Regions from separate parts of the Microbacterium sp. NPDC007973 genome, predicted to be linked through region 2. Evidence: predicted binding sites of a transcription regulator. Region 2 holds the regulator's gene; the other holds the start of a gene.
The links. The regulator HrcA, encoded in region 2, represses chaperone genes, less so after heat shock. The targets are predictions, from matches to a motif close to TTNGCACTCGNNNNNNNCGAGTGCNAA.
Positions count from the first base shown of each region.

Region 1: the regulator HrcA is predicted to act here: its motif matches at 1,778-1,804, upstream of ACFZA2_RS14490 (Hsp20/alpha crystallin family protein).

Region 1 covers NZ_JBIBJJ010000004.1:360,896-368,114, reverse strand. Annotated here, with positions in the region: gene ACFZA2_RS14500 (CDGSH iron-sulfur domain-containing protein) at 1-66, opposite strand, end outside; gene ACFZA2_RS14495 (iron-containing redox enzyme family protein) at 63-1,133, opposite strand; gene ACFZA2_RS14490 (Hsp20/alpha crystallin family protein) at 1,240-1,695, opposite strand; gene ACFZA2_RS14485 (manganese catalase family protein) at 1,936-2,817, shown strand; gene ACFZA2_RS14480 (DUF2231 domain-containing protein) at 2,823-3,383, shown strand; gene ACFZA2_RS14475 (SDR family NAD(P)-dependent oxidoreductase) at 3,476-4,438, opposite strand; gene ACFZA2_RS14470 (MBL fold metallo-hydrolase) at 4,603-5,376, shown strand; gene ACFZA2_RS14465 (UbiA family prenyltransferase) at 5,495-6,322, shown strand; gene ACFZA2_RS14460 (hypothetical protein) at 6,568-7,182, shown strand.
Region 2 covers NZ_JBIBJJ010000003.1:368,411-375,629, forward strand. Annotated here, with positions in the region: gene ybeY (rRNA maturation RNase YbeY) at 1-143, opposite strand, end outside; gene ACFZA2_RS10755 (PhoH family protein) at 140-1,165, opposite strand; gene ACFZA2_RS10760 (HIT domain-containing protein) at 1,215-1,562, opposite strand; gene ACFZA2_RS10765 (16S rRNA (uracil(1498)-N(3))-methyltransferase) at 1,735-2,469, opposite strand; gene dnaJ (molecular chaperone DnaJ) at 2,472-3,596, opposite strand; gene hrcA (heat-inducible transcriptional repressor HrcA) at 3,659-4,699, opposite strand; gene hemW (radical SAM family heme chaperone HemW) at 4,837-6,054, opposite strand; gene ACFZA2_RS10785 (DUF1990 family protein) at 6,054-6,698, opposite strand; gene lepA (translation elongation factor 4) at 6,726-7,219, opposite strand, start outside.

The sequences.
Region 1 (7,219 bases), on a different contig from region 2:
GGCGTCACCGCGGACGAGGAGGGGACCGTCGGGGTAGGCCGTGATCGTGACGCGGTCGTCGGTCATCGTTCGTCCTCCGTGCGCAGCGACGACGCGCCCCGCGACCACGCGTCCAGCATGTGTCGGCCGACGCGGTCGTCGACCTCGAGGCATGCTGCCGCGCCGAACAGGATGTCGGGGAGCAGGTCGGGCCGGTCCTCGGCCAAGGCGCCGGCGAGGTCGCGTCCGGCGATCTGCTCGTGCACGGCGTCGGCCTCGACGTGCTCGTCGAAGTATTCGCACACGTCGTCGCCGAAGCCCAGCCGGCGCAGCCCCTCGGCGTAGAGACGGTTGGGGATCGAGGAGGTCATCTCGAACGCGGCGAGGTGACCGACGATCGCACCGAGTAAGCGGCGGTTGAGTCCGAACATCGACATCGTGTTGTGCGACGCGAGGGTGACGGCGGGAACGTCGTCGATATAGGCGCCGTAGGCGTCGGTGAGTCCGGCGCCGCGGACCGCCCGTGCGAACAGGGTCGCGTGAACGCGGTCGGGGCGACCGGCGCCGTACTCGTCGGACTGGATCTCGACGAGGGCGGCCTTGGGGCGGCCGGTCAGACGGGGGATGGCCCAGGAATGGGGGTCGGCCTCGCGCAGCGTGTAGACCGTGCGGTGCACGAGGAACTCGTGCGCCTGCTCGAGCGTGGCCTTGCGTGCCAGGTGACGCGAGAGGCTGGGGCCGCCCTCGGCGCCGGTCAGGGCGAAGAGGTCGCGGGCCACGGCATCCGCGGTGGGCGCGGGTGGTTGCGGGACGGCGACGCTCTCGCGCAGCGAGGCCTCGAAGGCCGTCTCGATGACCCGGCGGGTGGCGATGAGCGCGGGATCCCACTCGAGCTCGGCACGGAACGCCGCGATCGATCCATACGACGAGGCGTACAGCGCGAAGAGCGCGAGCTGGAGATCGTCGTCGCGCTCGATGTCGGCGGTCGCGGAGACCGCCGCGTCGGCGAGGGCCGTGTGCCCGGTCGCGACACCGTCCACGAGGTGACGCAGGATCGCAGCGCTCACGGGTCCGCGGGCGTCGAACGGCACCAGCCGGGGCTCGACGTCGTCGACGGGCGCAGGGGGCAGGGGCGAGGACAGGGTGGGGGGCACCCGGGCACTGTGCGTCAGGGAGCGGGGGTTGTTCGAGACCCTTGACAAGCGGAGGCGCCCGGGCGAGGGAGCCCGCCGATGGGACCGCTCCCTCGCCCGGCGCCGATCACTGCTCGATGGGCTGCGGCGTGCTCTCGTGCGCTTCGATCACGCCGTCGCCGTCGTCGGTCGAAACCGCGATGCGGCGCGGCTTGGCCTTCTCGCTGACGGGGATCGTGACCGAGAGCACGCCGTTGCGGTAGGCGGCGCTGATGCGCTCGGTGTCGATGCCCTGCCCGAGGTTGAGCTGTCGGACGAAGGATGCCGTCTCGCGTTCGCGGGTGATCCACTTCACGCCCTCGCCCGAACCGAGGGTGCGCTCGGCGCGGATCGTCAGCAGCTGGCCGTCGACGTCGATGTCGACCGACCCGGGGTCGACACCGGGCAGGTCGGCCGCGAGGACGTAGTGATCGCCGTCGCGGTACAGGTCCATCGGCATCCGGCGCGGACCACCGCCGCGGCGGGCGTCGAGGAGCGTCGACGCGAGGCGGTCGAGGTCGCGGAAGGGGTCGTAGGTGGCCATGGTCGTTCTCCTTTTCGATCGGTCCGGACGTGGCATCCGGGGCTCTAGAAGTTGAGTCAGGTTCGCTCAACTCGGCAGAAGATTAGCACTCTCGGGTCGAGAGTGCCAAGAAGTCGGGCGCGCGATTGTGGCCCGCGTCGACCGCGCCCGCAACCCCCGTGCCGGACCCCCGCGAGCGGGCGTTTCGTGGCCGTCGATGTCGCGCCCCCCGGTCGGCATCCCCCCCGACGAAGGAGAGACATGTACTTCCACCGACAGGAACTCCAGCACAGCGCCACCCCCGACAAGCCCGACGCCGTCTACGCCCGCAAGCTCCAGGAGGTGCTCGGCGGCCAGTACGGCGAGATCTCGGTCGCGATGCAGTACCAGTTCCAGGCGTGGAACATGCACATGCCCGGCAAGTACCGCGACCTCGTGTTCGGTATCGGGGCGGAGGAGATGGGCCACGTCGAGATGCTCGCGATCATGATCGCGCAGCTGCTCGAGAAGGCCCCGCTCGGGATCACCGAGGAGGCCGTGCAGAACGACCCCACCGTCGCGGCCGTCGTCGGCGGCACCGACATCCAGCACGGAATCGTCGCCGGAGCCGGCGCGCGTCCGGTCGACTCGAACGGCAACCCGTGGCAGGGCAGCTTCATCACCGCGAGCGGGAATCTGCTCGCCGACTTCACTGCCAACGCGAACGCCGAGATGCAGGGGCGCGTGCAGGTCGCGCGGCTTTATCACCAGACCGATGACCACGGGGTGAAGGACCTGCTCGCGTTCCTCCTCGCCCGCGACACCATGCATCAGAATCAGTGGGCCGCCGCGGCCGCCGAGCTGCAGGCCGAGGGCTACGAGCAGCTCCCCGTGCCGAGCAACTTCCCCCTCGACAAGGAGGATCGCGACGTGTCGTACCAATACATCAACTTCAGCAACGGGACCCAGGCCGGCGACGGCACGTGGGCGTCGGGGCCGACCCCCGACGGCAAGGGCGAATTCACCTACCTCCCCGAGCCCCCCGCGGGCGTGCCGATGCCCCCGCCCACCAAGCCCGACGTGCGGTTCTACGGCACGACCGAGCTGCCCAACACCGTCGAGAAGCTCGCCGGGCGCGCGCAGGATGCGCTGCACAAGGAATGAGCGGAATGGATGCCGTGGCGCCGGGGCCCTCGACGGTCTCGGCGCCGCGGAGCGGAGCGAGTTTCCCCGCCATGCGCGCGGCCAAGGTGCCGCGCTCGATCGTGGCGGGACCGTACGGGCACCCGTTCCACCCGGTCGCGGTGACCGTGCCCATCGGGGCCTGGTCGTCGAGCCTCGTGTTCGACCTGCTCGGTCTCGCCGCCGACGACCCGCGGGCGTTCGCGACCGGGTCGCGCTGGCTCATCGCGATCGGTCTCGGCGGAGCGGTGGGCGCGTCGGTGCTCGGTCTGTTCGATCTCTCGCGCATCCCGCCCGGGACGCCTGCTCGTCGGACCGCCCTGGCGCATCTCGCTCTCAACGTCACCGCGATGGGGCTGTTCTCGGCCGGCCTCGTCCTTCGGCTGCTCGACCTCGGTCGGGTACCGGTCGTGGCGTTCGGGCTCAGTGCGATCGCCTCCGCCGGCTTGAGCGTCTCGGGCTGGCTGGGCGGCAAGCTCGCCTACCGCTGGGGCGTGCGGGTCGCCGACGAGAACACGCAACGCGAGGGCTTCGAGACGGCGGCCTGAGCGATCCGTCCTCTCGTCCGCGGGGCTACGACGGGCTCAGCCTCCTGCGGCAGAGGTTCTGAGCTTGTCGAAGGGACCGGTCGATCCCCCGTTCAGCTCCCTGCGGCGGAGGTTCCGGAGCTTGTCGAAGGGACCGGAGGCTTCGACCGGCTTAGTCTCCCGCGGCGGAGCGGGCGCCGCAGCGGCACGCGCGCCCAGCCGCCGCTCACCGCGCCGGGGTCGTGCTGCGCCTCGAGCACCGCGCCGCTGGTCGGCGCCGCGGGCCGGCGGCGCAGGCCGAGGGCGTGCTGCAGCGCGCGGATGAAGCGGTCGTAGACGCGCGGCGCGAGGAACTGCAGCGGACGGGTGACGAATTGCGCGGCCCCCACGCCCACCTCGTGCCGGCGTCCGCGCGTCACACGCACGATGGCGCGGGCCACGCGGTCGGCGGCGACCACCGGGGGGAGTGGAAAGGCGGTGCGTCCGGTGTAATTCGCCGCGCGCTGGTAGATCGGGGTGTCGATGCTCGCCGGCAGCACGACCTTCACGCGAATGCCGCGGTGCGCGAGCATCTCCTGACGCAGCGAGCGCGCGAAGCCGAGCAGGCCGTGCTTCGCGGCGACGTACGACGAGACGTAGGGCCCGGACACCTGCGAGTAGAGCGAGCCGACGAAGACGATCGTGCCGCCCCCGCCCGCGCGCAAGTACGGCAGCACGGCGCGGGCGGCGCGCATGTGCCCGAGGAGGTTCGTCTCGATCACCCGATCGCGCACCTCGTCGGGGGTGTCCTCGACCGAGCCGTAGGAGAAGACCGACGCCGACCCCACCCACACGTCGATCCGTCCGAAGCGGGCGACCGTGGCATCCGCTGCCCGTGCCGGTCCGTCGGGGGTGGCGAGGTCGATCGAGAGGGTGAGCACCTCCGCCCCGAGGCGACGGCAGCCCTCGGCGGCCGCGGCCAGGGCGACCTCATCGCGTGCAACGAGCACGAGCCGTGCGCCGCGACGGGCGAAGCGGAGGGCCGTCGCCCGTCCGATTCCGCGTGAACCACCGGTGACGACGACGACCTGACCCATGCTGTCCCTTCCGCGTGAGGCCTCGGCGGCTCCTCGCGGAGCGACGCTAAGCGGCGGGGCCGGGCACCCCGAGGGGGTTGACGCCGGTCGGACGCGATAACAGCGCCTCGGCGCACCCGCAACCCCGTGTGCGGTCCGCCCGTCCCCGCCCGAGGGTGTGCGACATGTCGAAAGCACACGCAGGACTCGGGCGCACGCCCGACGGGGTGAGAGAGATCGCCGACGGCGTGCTGATGATCACGCGCGCCCTCACCAACAGCTACCTCGTCGCCACCGATGACGGCCTGATCCTGATCGACGCGGGATTGCCGCGGTCGTGGCCGTACCTCGTCGCCGCCCTGGCCGCGCATCGCTCCGGTCCCGACGACTTGGTGTCGGTCGCCCTCACGCACGGCCACTTCGACCACGTCGGCACCGTCGACCGCCTGCAGCGCGAACACCACGTCCCGATCCACGTGCACGAAGCCGACGTGCCGCTCGTGCGGCATCCCTACCGCTACGACCGCGAGGCGTCTCGCGCCCTGTATCCGCTCCGTCACCCCGGAGGCATCCCGGCTCTCGCGAAGATGGCCCGAGCCGGGGCGCTCTCCGTCCGCGGTGCGGCCGCGCTCGGCGACATCCGCCCGGGCGAACCCCTCCTGGGCGGTCTCGTGCCGATCGCGACGCCCGGCCACACGTACGGTCACACGGCGTTTCACCTGCCCGATCGCGACCTGCTGTTCACCGGCGACGCCCTGGTCACCCTCGACCCGTACACCGGGCGGGTGGGGCCGCAGATCGTCGCCCGCGCGGCGACCGCCGACAGCATCGCGGCGCTCGCGGTGCTCGGCGCCCTCGCCGAGACCCGGGCTGGCACGGTGCTCCCGGGCCACGGCGACCCGTGGACGGCCGGGGTCGAACACGCGGTGCGGGACGCGCACGCCACCGGGGCCCACTGATCGCCGCGGGCCCCCTCACGCGGCCCCCGCGGAGGCCGGCGTCGCCCCGCGGGACGACCTCGTGCGCTCCCCATCGCGCGGTGCCGCGAACGCGCCGGGCCACGGTAGCGTCGTCCGGGTGACGGATGCCGCGGCGAAGCCGCCCCTCGTGCGGGCGCTGTGGGGCGCGACTCACCCCGGGCCGACGCTGGTAGTCACGGCCCTGTCGCTCGCGCTGGGCATCGCGGCCGGGGTGGAGCCCTGGCGTCTCCTGCTGCTGGTCGTGGCCGTGTTCGCCGGGCAGGTCTCGGTCGGACTCTCCAACGACGCGATCGACGGCGCCCGCGACGCGGCGGTCGGCCGCCTCGACAAGCCGATCGCCGGGGGAGCGGTCACGCCCGAGCGGGCGCTCGCGGTGGCCGTGGCATCCCTGGTCGTCGCCGTCGTCCTTTCTGTGCCGCTCGGGCCGGGACTGCTGGCCGCGCACGCGATCGCCCTCGCCTCGGCGTGGAGCTACAACGCCGGGCTCAAGTCGACGCCGTTCTCGATCTTCCCCTTCCTGCTGAGCTTCGGTCTGTTCCCCTCTTTTGCGACGCTGTCGCTGCCCGATCCGGGCTTCGCCGCCCCCTGGGCCTCGCTCGCCGGCGCCGCTCTCGGCGCCGCCGTGCACCTCACCAACGTCGTCCGCGACCTCGACGACGATCGGCGCACGGGCGTGCGGGGCCTGCCGCACCGACTCGGCGCCCGCGCCTCGGTGATGCTCGCAGCGCTGGGGATCGCGGTCGGCGCGGTCGCCGTGCTCCTCGGGACGGATGCCACCACCGTCGGCGTCATCTTCTTCGCGGCTGTGCTGATCGTCGCGCTCGCCGCGGTGGTGATGGTCGTGGTGCGCCCGCCCGGCCGCGCGGTGTTCCAGCTCACGATGCTCGCGGCCCTGCTGCTCGCCGCCCAGCTCGTCGCGACCTGACCTCGGCCGACGGGTCGGCGTGCACGACGACGGGCGCCGGCGCCGACACCCGTCTGTACGGCCCCGTCACCGTTCTTCCCGGGGCGGCGCGGAGGTCTTCGCCCTGGCCGCCGGCAGATGTCGAGGACAGAGCGGACCTGCGCCGCACCTGCGCGGTGGGGCGCATATCCGGCATGGCGCGGCGGTGAGTCCCTCCACGTCGGGAGGATCGGGTGGGCACCGCGAACGTCTGGCAGGCTGGCGGGATGACCTCTCTCGCAAAGATCACGGTCAGCCTCGCTTCGCTCGCGCTCCTCGCGGGCATGACGGCGTGCGCCCCGACTCCCGCATCCACTCCCGCCGCCGTCGAAACGCCCGCACCCACGCCCGAGAAGCCGTCGAACGCCCCCGAGCGCTCCTTCCCGGAGTATGTGCCGGACGGCTCGCTGTGGCTCGTCTACCCCGTCGGTTTCCGGTGCGAGGGCACCGAGGGGTGCCCGAACAACTTCGTCGCGGCCTACGGTGAGCCGAGCTATCCGCTTCCGGAGGGTGTCGAGTACTACGACCCGGCCACGCACAACTACAACCGTGCGACCAACAGCGGCATGGTGTTCCCCGCCGATCCGGGCACCCGGTACTGCAACTCCAACGCGATGCCGCCCCTCGGGACGAAGCCGTTCGATCAGGGGGCGCGGAAGGGCGCTATGGGCGAGGTCGAGGTCGTCGACGGCGTGCCGACGTCCTACGTCGTCGCTGACAACGACAGCCTTCCCGCGATCGGCGAGCGGTTCTGCATCGACTACGCCACGATCGGCGTAATGACCGACATCGAGAGGAATCGGGATATTCATCCCGGCGACGTGCTCGCGTTGCGCCTGTAACGAGCTCGTCCCGCTTCCCGGGGCATCGCTCTCATGC
Region 2 (7,219 bases):
TCCATGGCCCCCTCGTCGACGAGCACGATCGCCACGTCGGCGTCGGCGCTGACGTGCAGCTCCGCAAGGTTGTACTCCATCAGGCGCAGCAGGACCTGCTCGTCGACCTCGTGGCCGGATTCGTTGTTGATCTCGATCGTCATGAGCGGTTTCGTCTCGGGAGGTGATCGCGGGGTCCGGCGGCACCGGGGCCGCGTCGCTCCGCACGGTTGGCGAACTCGGAGGCCTCGTCGCGTTCGCGACGCGCGGCCAGGCGCTTCTCGTCGTACTCGCTGTACGCGTCGACGATACGGCCGACCAGGGAGTGACGCACGACGTCGTCGCTGGTCAGGCGCGAGAAGTGGATGTCGTCGATGTCGCCGAGCACACGGGTGACCAGACGCAGACCCGAGGCGCCCTGCGGGAGGTCGACCTGCGTGATGTCGCCGGTGACCACCATGCGGGTGCCGAAACCGAGGCGCGTGAGGAACATCTTCATCTGCTCGGGGGTGGTGTTCTGCGCCTCGTCGAGCACGACGAACGAGTCGTTCAGCGTGCGACCGCGCATGTACGCCAGAGGGGCGACCTCGATCGTGCCCGTCGCCATGAGCTTGGGCACGATGTCGGGGTCCATCATCTCGTTGAGCGCGTCGTACAGCGGGCGCAGGTACGGGTCGATCTTGTCGGTCAGTGTTCCGGGGAGGAACCCGAGGCGCTCGCCCGCCTCGACGGCGGGTCGGGTCAGGATGATGCGGTTGACCTCTTTGCGCTGGAGCGCCTGCACGGCCTTGGCCATCGCGAGGTACGTCTTGCCCGTACCGGCGGGGCCGATGCCGAACACGATCGTGTTCTCGTCGATCGCGTCGACGTACTCCTTCTGACCGGCCGTCTTGGGGCGGATCACCTTTCCACGCGACGACAGGATCGCCTCGCCCATCACCTCGGACGGGCGAGGCCCGCCGTCGGTGCGGAGCATACGGTTGGAACTCGAAACGTCGGCCGGGTCGAGGCCCTGACCGGAGCGGGTCATGGCGACCAGCTCGTCGACCAGGCCGCGAGCGGCTCGCACCGCGGCGGGAGAGCCCGACAGCGTGATCTCGTTGCCGCGCACGTGCACGTCGACGTCGGGATGCTCCTTCTCGACGACGCGCAGGAGACGGTCCTGCGGACCGAGCAGCTGCACCATGGCCACGCCGTCGACGGCGATCTGATCGGAGACGGTCTCTTCGGGGGAATCAGCCACCCAGGCTCTTTTCGTTCAGGCCGCCCGCGAGAACGTGGGCGTGCACATGGAAGACGGTCTGTCCGGCGCCCTCGCCGGTGTTGAAGATCAGACGGAAATCGCCGTCGGCGTGCTCGGCGGCGACGCTGTTCGCGAGACCGATCACTTCGGTCAGAAGCTCCGGGTCGCCGGCCGCGAGCTCGACGACGTTGCGATACTGCTGCGTCTTGGGGATGACGAGCAGGTGCACCGGCGCCTGAGGGGCGATGTCGCGGATCGCGAAGGCGTTCTCGGTCTCGGCCACGATCTCGGCAGGGATCTCGCCCTGCAGGATGCGCGTGAAGATCGACGGTTCGCTCATGGCATCCAGTCTAGTGAGGGCCTCCGACACCGGGGCTCGGCCGTTTCGCCGACGCCCTCTCGGCGCTCACCGACCCGGGTCGGGGCGCATCCCGTCGCTCGGAGCGGAGAACCGACGCCCCGAGTTCTGCCATATCCGCCCCGGATGCGACAAGCGCCCGGCACGGCCCGGCTCACCAGCGCCCGTGCGCCGCCGACAGCACCGAGATGGCCGCGGCCCCCGCGGTGGAGGTCCGCAGCACGGTGTCGCCCAGCCGCACGAGGCGGGCGCCGGCCTCTTCGAGCGCCGACAGCTCCTCCGGGGCGATCCCGCCCTCCGGACCTACCACGAGCACCACGTCGCGACCGTCCGACGCCTCCGCGGCCACCTCGGTGAGGCGGACGGATGCCGTCGGCTCGAGCACGAGGACGAGAGAGGCACCGGCACGGGCGACGAGGTCGGCCGTCCGCACCACGCCCTCGACCTCGGGCACCCACGCGCGGTGCGCCTGCTTCGCGGCCTCGCGGACGATCGTCCGCCAGCGCGCGAGCCCCTTGTCCGCCTTGGCATCCCAGCGCGAGACGCTGCGCGCCGCCTGCCACGGGACGATCTCATCGACGCCGAGCTCGGTCGCCGCCTGGACGGCCAGCTCGTCGCGGTCGCCTTTCGCCAATGCCTGCACGAGCACGAACCGCGGGACGGGCGCCGCGGTCTCCTGGCGGCCCGTGACGCGCACGTCGACCTGCTTGGGGCCGACGGCGGTCACGACCCCCGAGAGCCACACGCCGCGTCCGTCGCCGAGCGTGACCGCCTCGTCGACCCGCACGCGCCGCACGCTCGCCGCGTGATGCGCCTCCGACCCGGTGAGGGTCACGGCATCCCCCGGCTGTGCGTCGGTGGCGTCGTCGGTGACGAAGTGCAGCGCCATGCTCAGTGGCGGAAGCGGTCGCGGAATTTGCTGAACATGCCCTGCTGGTGCTCGGCCAGGCGCGGCCCCGGAGCCTTGGTGCGCTTGGCGAACTCCTCGATGAGAGCCCGCTCCTTGTGGTCGAGGCGCGTGGGAGTCACCACGTGCACACCGACCTTCAGGTCGCCGCGCTGGCTGCCCCGCAGGGGCGTGATGCCGCGGCCCTTGATCGTCAGCACGTCACCCGACTGCACGCCCGGGCGCACCTCGAGGTCGACGGAGCCGTCGAGCGACTCGATCGTCGTGGTGGCGCCGAGGATGGCGTCGGGCATCGACACCTCGAGGGTGGCGACGAGGTCGTCGCCCTCGCGGCTGAACGCGTCGTGCGCCTCCACAGTGATCTCCAGGTACAGGTCGCCGTTGGGACCTCCGGCCGGGCCGACCTCGCCCGAGCCGGGGAGCTGCAGGCGCAGGCCCGACTCGACGCCGGCGGGGATGTCGACCGACACCGTGCGGCGCGCGCGCACCCGGCCCTGACCCTGGCAGGTGCCGCAGGGGTAGGGAATGGTCGTGCCGTGACCGTGGCACACGGTGCAGGGCTGGCTGGTGACGACGTTGCCGAGGAGGCTCCGCACGGTGCGCTGCACGTGACCGGAACCGTGGCAGATGTCGCACGTGACCTCGCTGGTACCGGGCTGCGTGCACGCTCCCTGGCACGTCTCGCAGAGGACCGCCGTGTCGACCTCGAGGTCGCGGTGCGTACCGAAGACGACGTCGCCGAGCTGCAGCGTGACGCGTACGAGGGCGTCCTGGCCGCGCTCCCGGCGTGACCGCGGTCGCGGGCCGCGGCCTCCGCCGCCGCCCTGCGCGCCGCCGAAGAACGTCTCGAAGATGTCGCTGAAACCGCCGAACCCGGCCGCTCCCCCGCCCCCGAACGGGCTCTGGTCGCCGCCCATGTCGTAGCGGCGGCGCTGCTCGGGATCGCTCAGCACGTCGTAGGCGTGTGTCACGAGTTTGAACTTCTCGGACGCGTCCTCACCGGGATTCACATCGGGGTGCAGCTGGCGCGCGAGACGCCGGTAGGCCTTCTTGATGTCTTCCGGGCTGGCGTCGCGTTCGACGCCCAGGACCTCGTAGTGGTCAGCCACAATCGCCTTCCTGCCCGCTCGCGCGGGGTCGTTCTCGTGGGGAGTGCTCGCGGCGCGAGACGTCAGCGCGAGCTGTCGTCGTCTTCGAGCATCCGGGTCAGATAGTGCGCGACGGCGCGGACCGCCGCGAGGTTGGAGGAGTAGTCCATGCGGGTCGGCCCGAGCAGACCCACGCGGGCCCCGCCGGTGGAGCCGTCGTACCGGCTCGCGAGCACGGAGGCCTCGACGAGGCCGAAAGGCTCGTTCTCGCGCCCGATACTCGCCGACAGTCCCTTCTCGTCGGCGACCATCTCGCTCATCAGGCGCAGCAGGGTCACCTGCTCCTCGATCGCTTCGAGGAGCGGGTAGATGCTGCCGCGGAAGTCCTGCTCGCGCTTGGCGAGGGTCGCGGCCCCGGCCATGACGAGACGGTCCTGACGGAAGGCCTCGAGTTCCTCCCCGACCACGCGCAGGACCGCGTCGGCGATCGCGTCGAGCACGACCCCGGGACGCGGGCCGGCAGTGAGGGCCTCGGAGACGCGCTGGGAGCTCTCGGCGACGCTGTGTCCGACGAGCACGGCGCCGACGCGCGCGCGCAGCAGGGCGATGTCGCTCTCGCCGGGCTCGGCGGGCACGAGCGCGATGCGCTGCGACACCCGGCCGGTGTCGGTGACCAGGATGACGAGAACCCGGGGCCCGCCGAGGGCGACGAGTTCGACGTGCGTGACGTTGGCGCGGGCGAACGAGGGGTACTGCACGATCGCGACCTGGCCGGTCAGCTGCGTCAGCGCCCGTACCGTGCGTGCGAGGAGGTCGTCGAGGTCGCCCGCCTCATCGAGGAAGGAGGTGACGGCGCTGCGCTGGGCACTCGACAGCGGGCGGAGCTCGGCGAGGTGGTCGACGAAGACGCGGTAGCCCTTGTCGGTCGGGACGCGTCCCGACGACGTGTGCGGCGCGACGATGAGGTCTTCGTCCTCGAGAAGGGCCATGTCGTTGCGGATGGTCGCCGCCGACACCCCGAAGGCATGGCGGTCGACGATGGCCTTGCTGCCGACGGGCTCGCGCGTGTCGACGTAGTCCTGGACGATCGCGCGCAAGACCTGGAGGCCGCGTTCCGACACCATGGCTGCTCCTCCCGTTTGGCACTCGACTCGACTGAGTGCCAATTCTACGACGATCGCCCCGCCCGTGCGTCGAGCGGCTCGCGGGCGCCGGCACGACCGACGATTCAGCCCGTGGACAGCGGAGAGGCGCCCCCGGGTCAGGCCGTCAGCGCGCGCACCACGGCATCCGCCAGCAGGCGCCCGCGACGGGTCAGCACGATGCGCCCGCGCACGGCATCCGGGCCCTCGATGAGCCCGTCGGCGATGAGGGATGCCACGGCCTTGCGCCCCTCGCCGAGGATCTCCGACACCGCGAGCCCCTCGCGGATGCGGCTGCGCAGGAGCACCGATTCGAGCCGACGCGCCGTCTCGTCGGGACGCTCTCGCGCCGCGGCGGGCGATTCGGCGGCGGCGAGACGCTGGGCGTACGCGGCGGGATGCTTCACGTTCCACCAGCGCAGCCCCGCGACATGGCTGTGCGCGCCCGGACCGAAGCCCCACCAGTCGGTGCCGCGCCAGTACGCGAGGTTGTGGCGCGAACGGTGCGCGACGCCCCGCGACCAGTTCGACACCTCGTACCAGTCGTAGCCCGCGGCGGCGAGCAGATCGTCGGCGAGCTCGTACATGTCGGCCTGCAGGTCGTCGTCCGGCGTCGCGACAGCGCCGGAGCGGATCTGCCGCGCGAGCTTCGTGCCGTCCTCGACGATGAGCGCGTACGCCGACACGTGGTCGGGTTCGAGAGCGGTCGCCGCCTCGAGCGAGGCGCGCCAGTCGTCGAGCGACTCGCCCGGCGCGCCGTAGATCAGGTCGACGGAGACGTCGAGACCGGCGCGGCGCGCGGCCGAGACCGCGGTGGCGACGTTCAGCGGATCGTGGGTGCGGTCGAGCGCCGCGAGCACGTGCGGCCGGGCCGACTGCATGCCGATCGACAGGCGTGTCATCCCGGCGGCGGCGAGGGTGTCGGCGACCGCGTCGTCCACGGTATCGGGGTTCGCCTCCACGGTCACCTCGGCGCCCGGCGCGATACCGAACTCGTCGCGGACCGCGTCGAGCATGCGGGCGAGGTCGCCCGGCGGCAGCAGCGTCGGCGTCCCGCCCCCGAAGAACACCGTGGATGCCGCGCGCCGACCGCCCGCGGCATCCATCACTGCGCCCGCCAGGCGCACCTCGGTGGCCAGGGTGTCGGCGAAGTCGTCCTGCCGCGCTCCGCGGAGCTCGCTCGCCGTGTAGGTGTTGAAGTCGCAGTAGCCGCAGCGCACGCGGCAGAACGGCACGTGCAGGTAGACGCCGAAATCGGCGCCGGGATCGATGACGAGGTCGTCGGGGAGGCGTCCGTCGACCGGCGCGGGGTCTCCGAGCGGGAGGGGCCCGCCCATCAGGAGGAGTACAGCGGCGAGATCGCGCGCAGGTAGCGCGCGAACAACGCCTTGCGCCGACGCCGGACGCGGCTGGTGAAGAGGCGGTACGACGGGGCGGTGGGCCGATCGAAGGCGCGTACGACGAACCAGACCTCGTCGTTCTCGCGCCACTCGAGGCTGAAGAGCTCCTCGCCGCTCACGATCGAGTGCCCCACGGTGCCCAGGATGAAGCCGACACGACGAGGCTCCTCGAAGACCGAGATGACGCGCAGCTCGGCGTCGGCGCGGTGTCCGTCGACCTTGCCGTGCAGGCGCACGCCGGTGCCGGGGCGGACGAACGGCGTGCCGTCGGCGGCGAACCGCTGCTCTGCTTCGAGCCGGCTCGGCGCGACGGGCGCACCCTCGGCGTCGAAGCCGACGCCCGCGTAGCCCTCCCCGGATGCCGGGCGCACGTCGGTGATGCTGAGTTCCTCGCCGCGCAACGGTGCCCACGACAGCAGCAGCTCGCTCGCGGCGGCGAAACGCTCCTCGCCGCTGCCGATGCGCCAGGCGTCTTCGGCGGGCACGGAGTGCTCCGGCGGATACTGCATCAGGTCGGGCGCCTGGGTGGCGCCGACCGCCGCGTAGTCGACCGTGTCATCGGTGAAGTTCTGCCTGCGCATGATCCACCCCTCTCGGTTGCGTGCGTTCTACTTCTTGGCCTCGACGTCGCCGGAGAGCGCGGCGATGAACGCCTCCTGGGGGACCTCGACGCGACCGACCATCTTCATGCGCTTCTTGCCCTCCTTCTGCTTCTCGAGGAGCTTGCGCTTACGAGTGATGTCACCGCCGTAGCACTTGGCGAGGACGTCCTTGCGGATCGCGCGGATCGTCTCGCGCGCGATGATGCGCGCACCGATCGCGGCCTGGATGGGCACTTCGAACTGCTGGCGCGGGATGAGCTTGCGCAGCCGCTCGGCCATCATCGTGCCGTAGCTGTAGGCCTTCTCGCGGTGCACGATCGAACTGAACGCGTCGACCTTGTCGCCCTGCAGCAGGATGTCGACCTTCACCAGATCGGCGGTCTGTGACCCGGCCGGTTCGTAGTCGAGGCTCGCGTAGCCTTGCGTCCGCGACTTCAGGTGGTCGAAGAAGTCGAAGACGATCTCGCCGAGCGGCATGTTGTAGCGCAGCTCGACCCGGT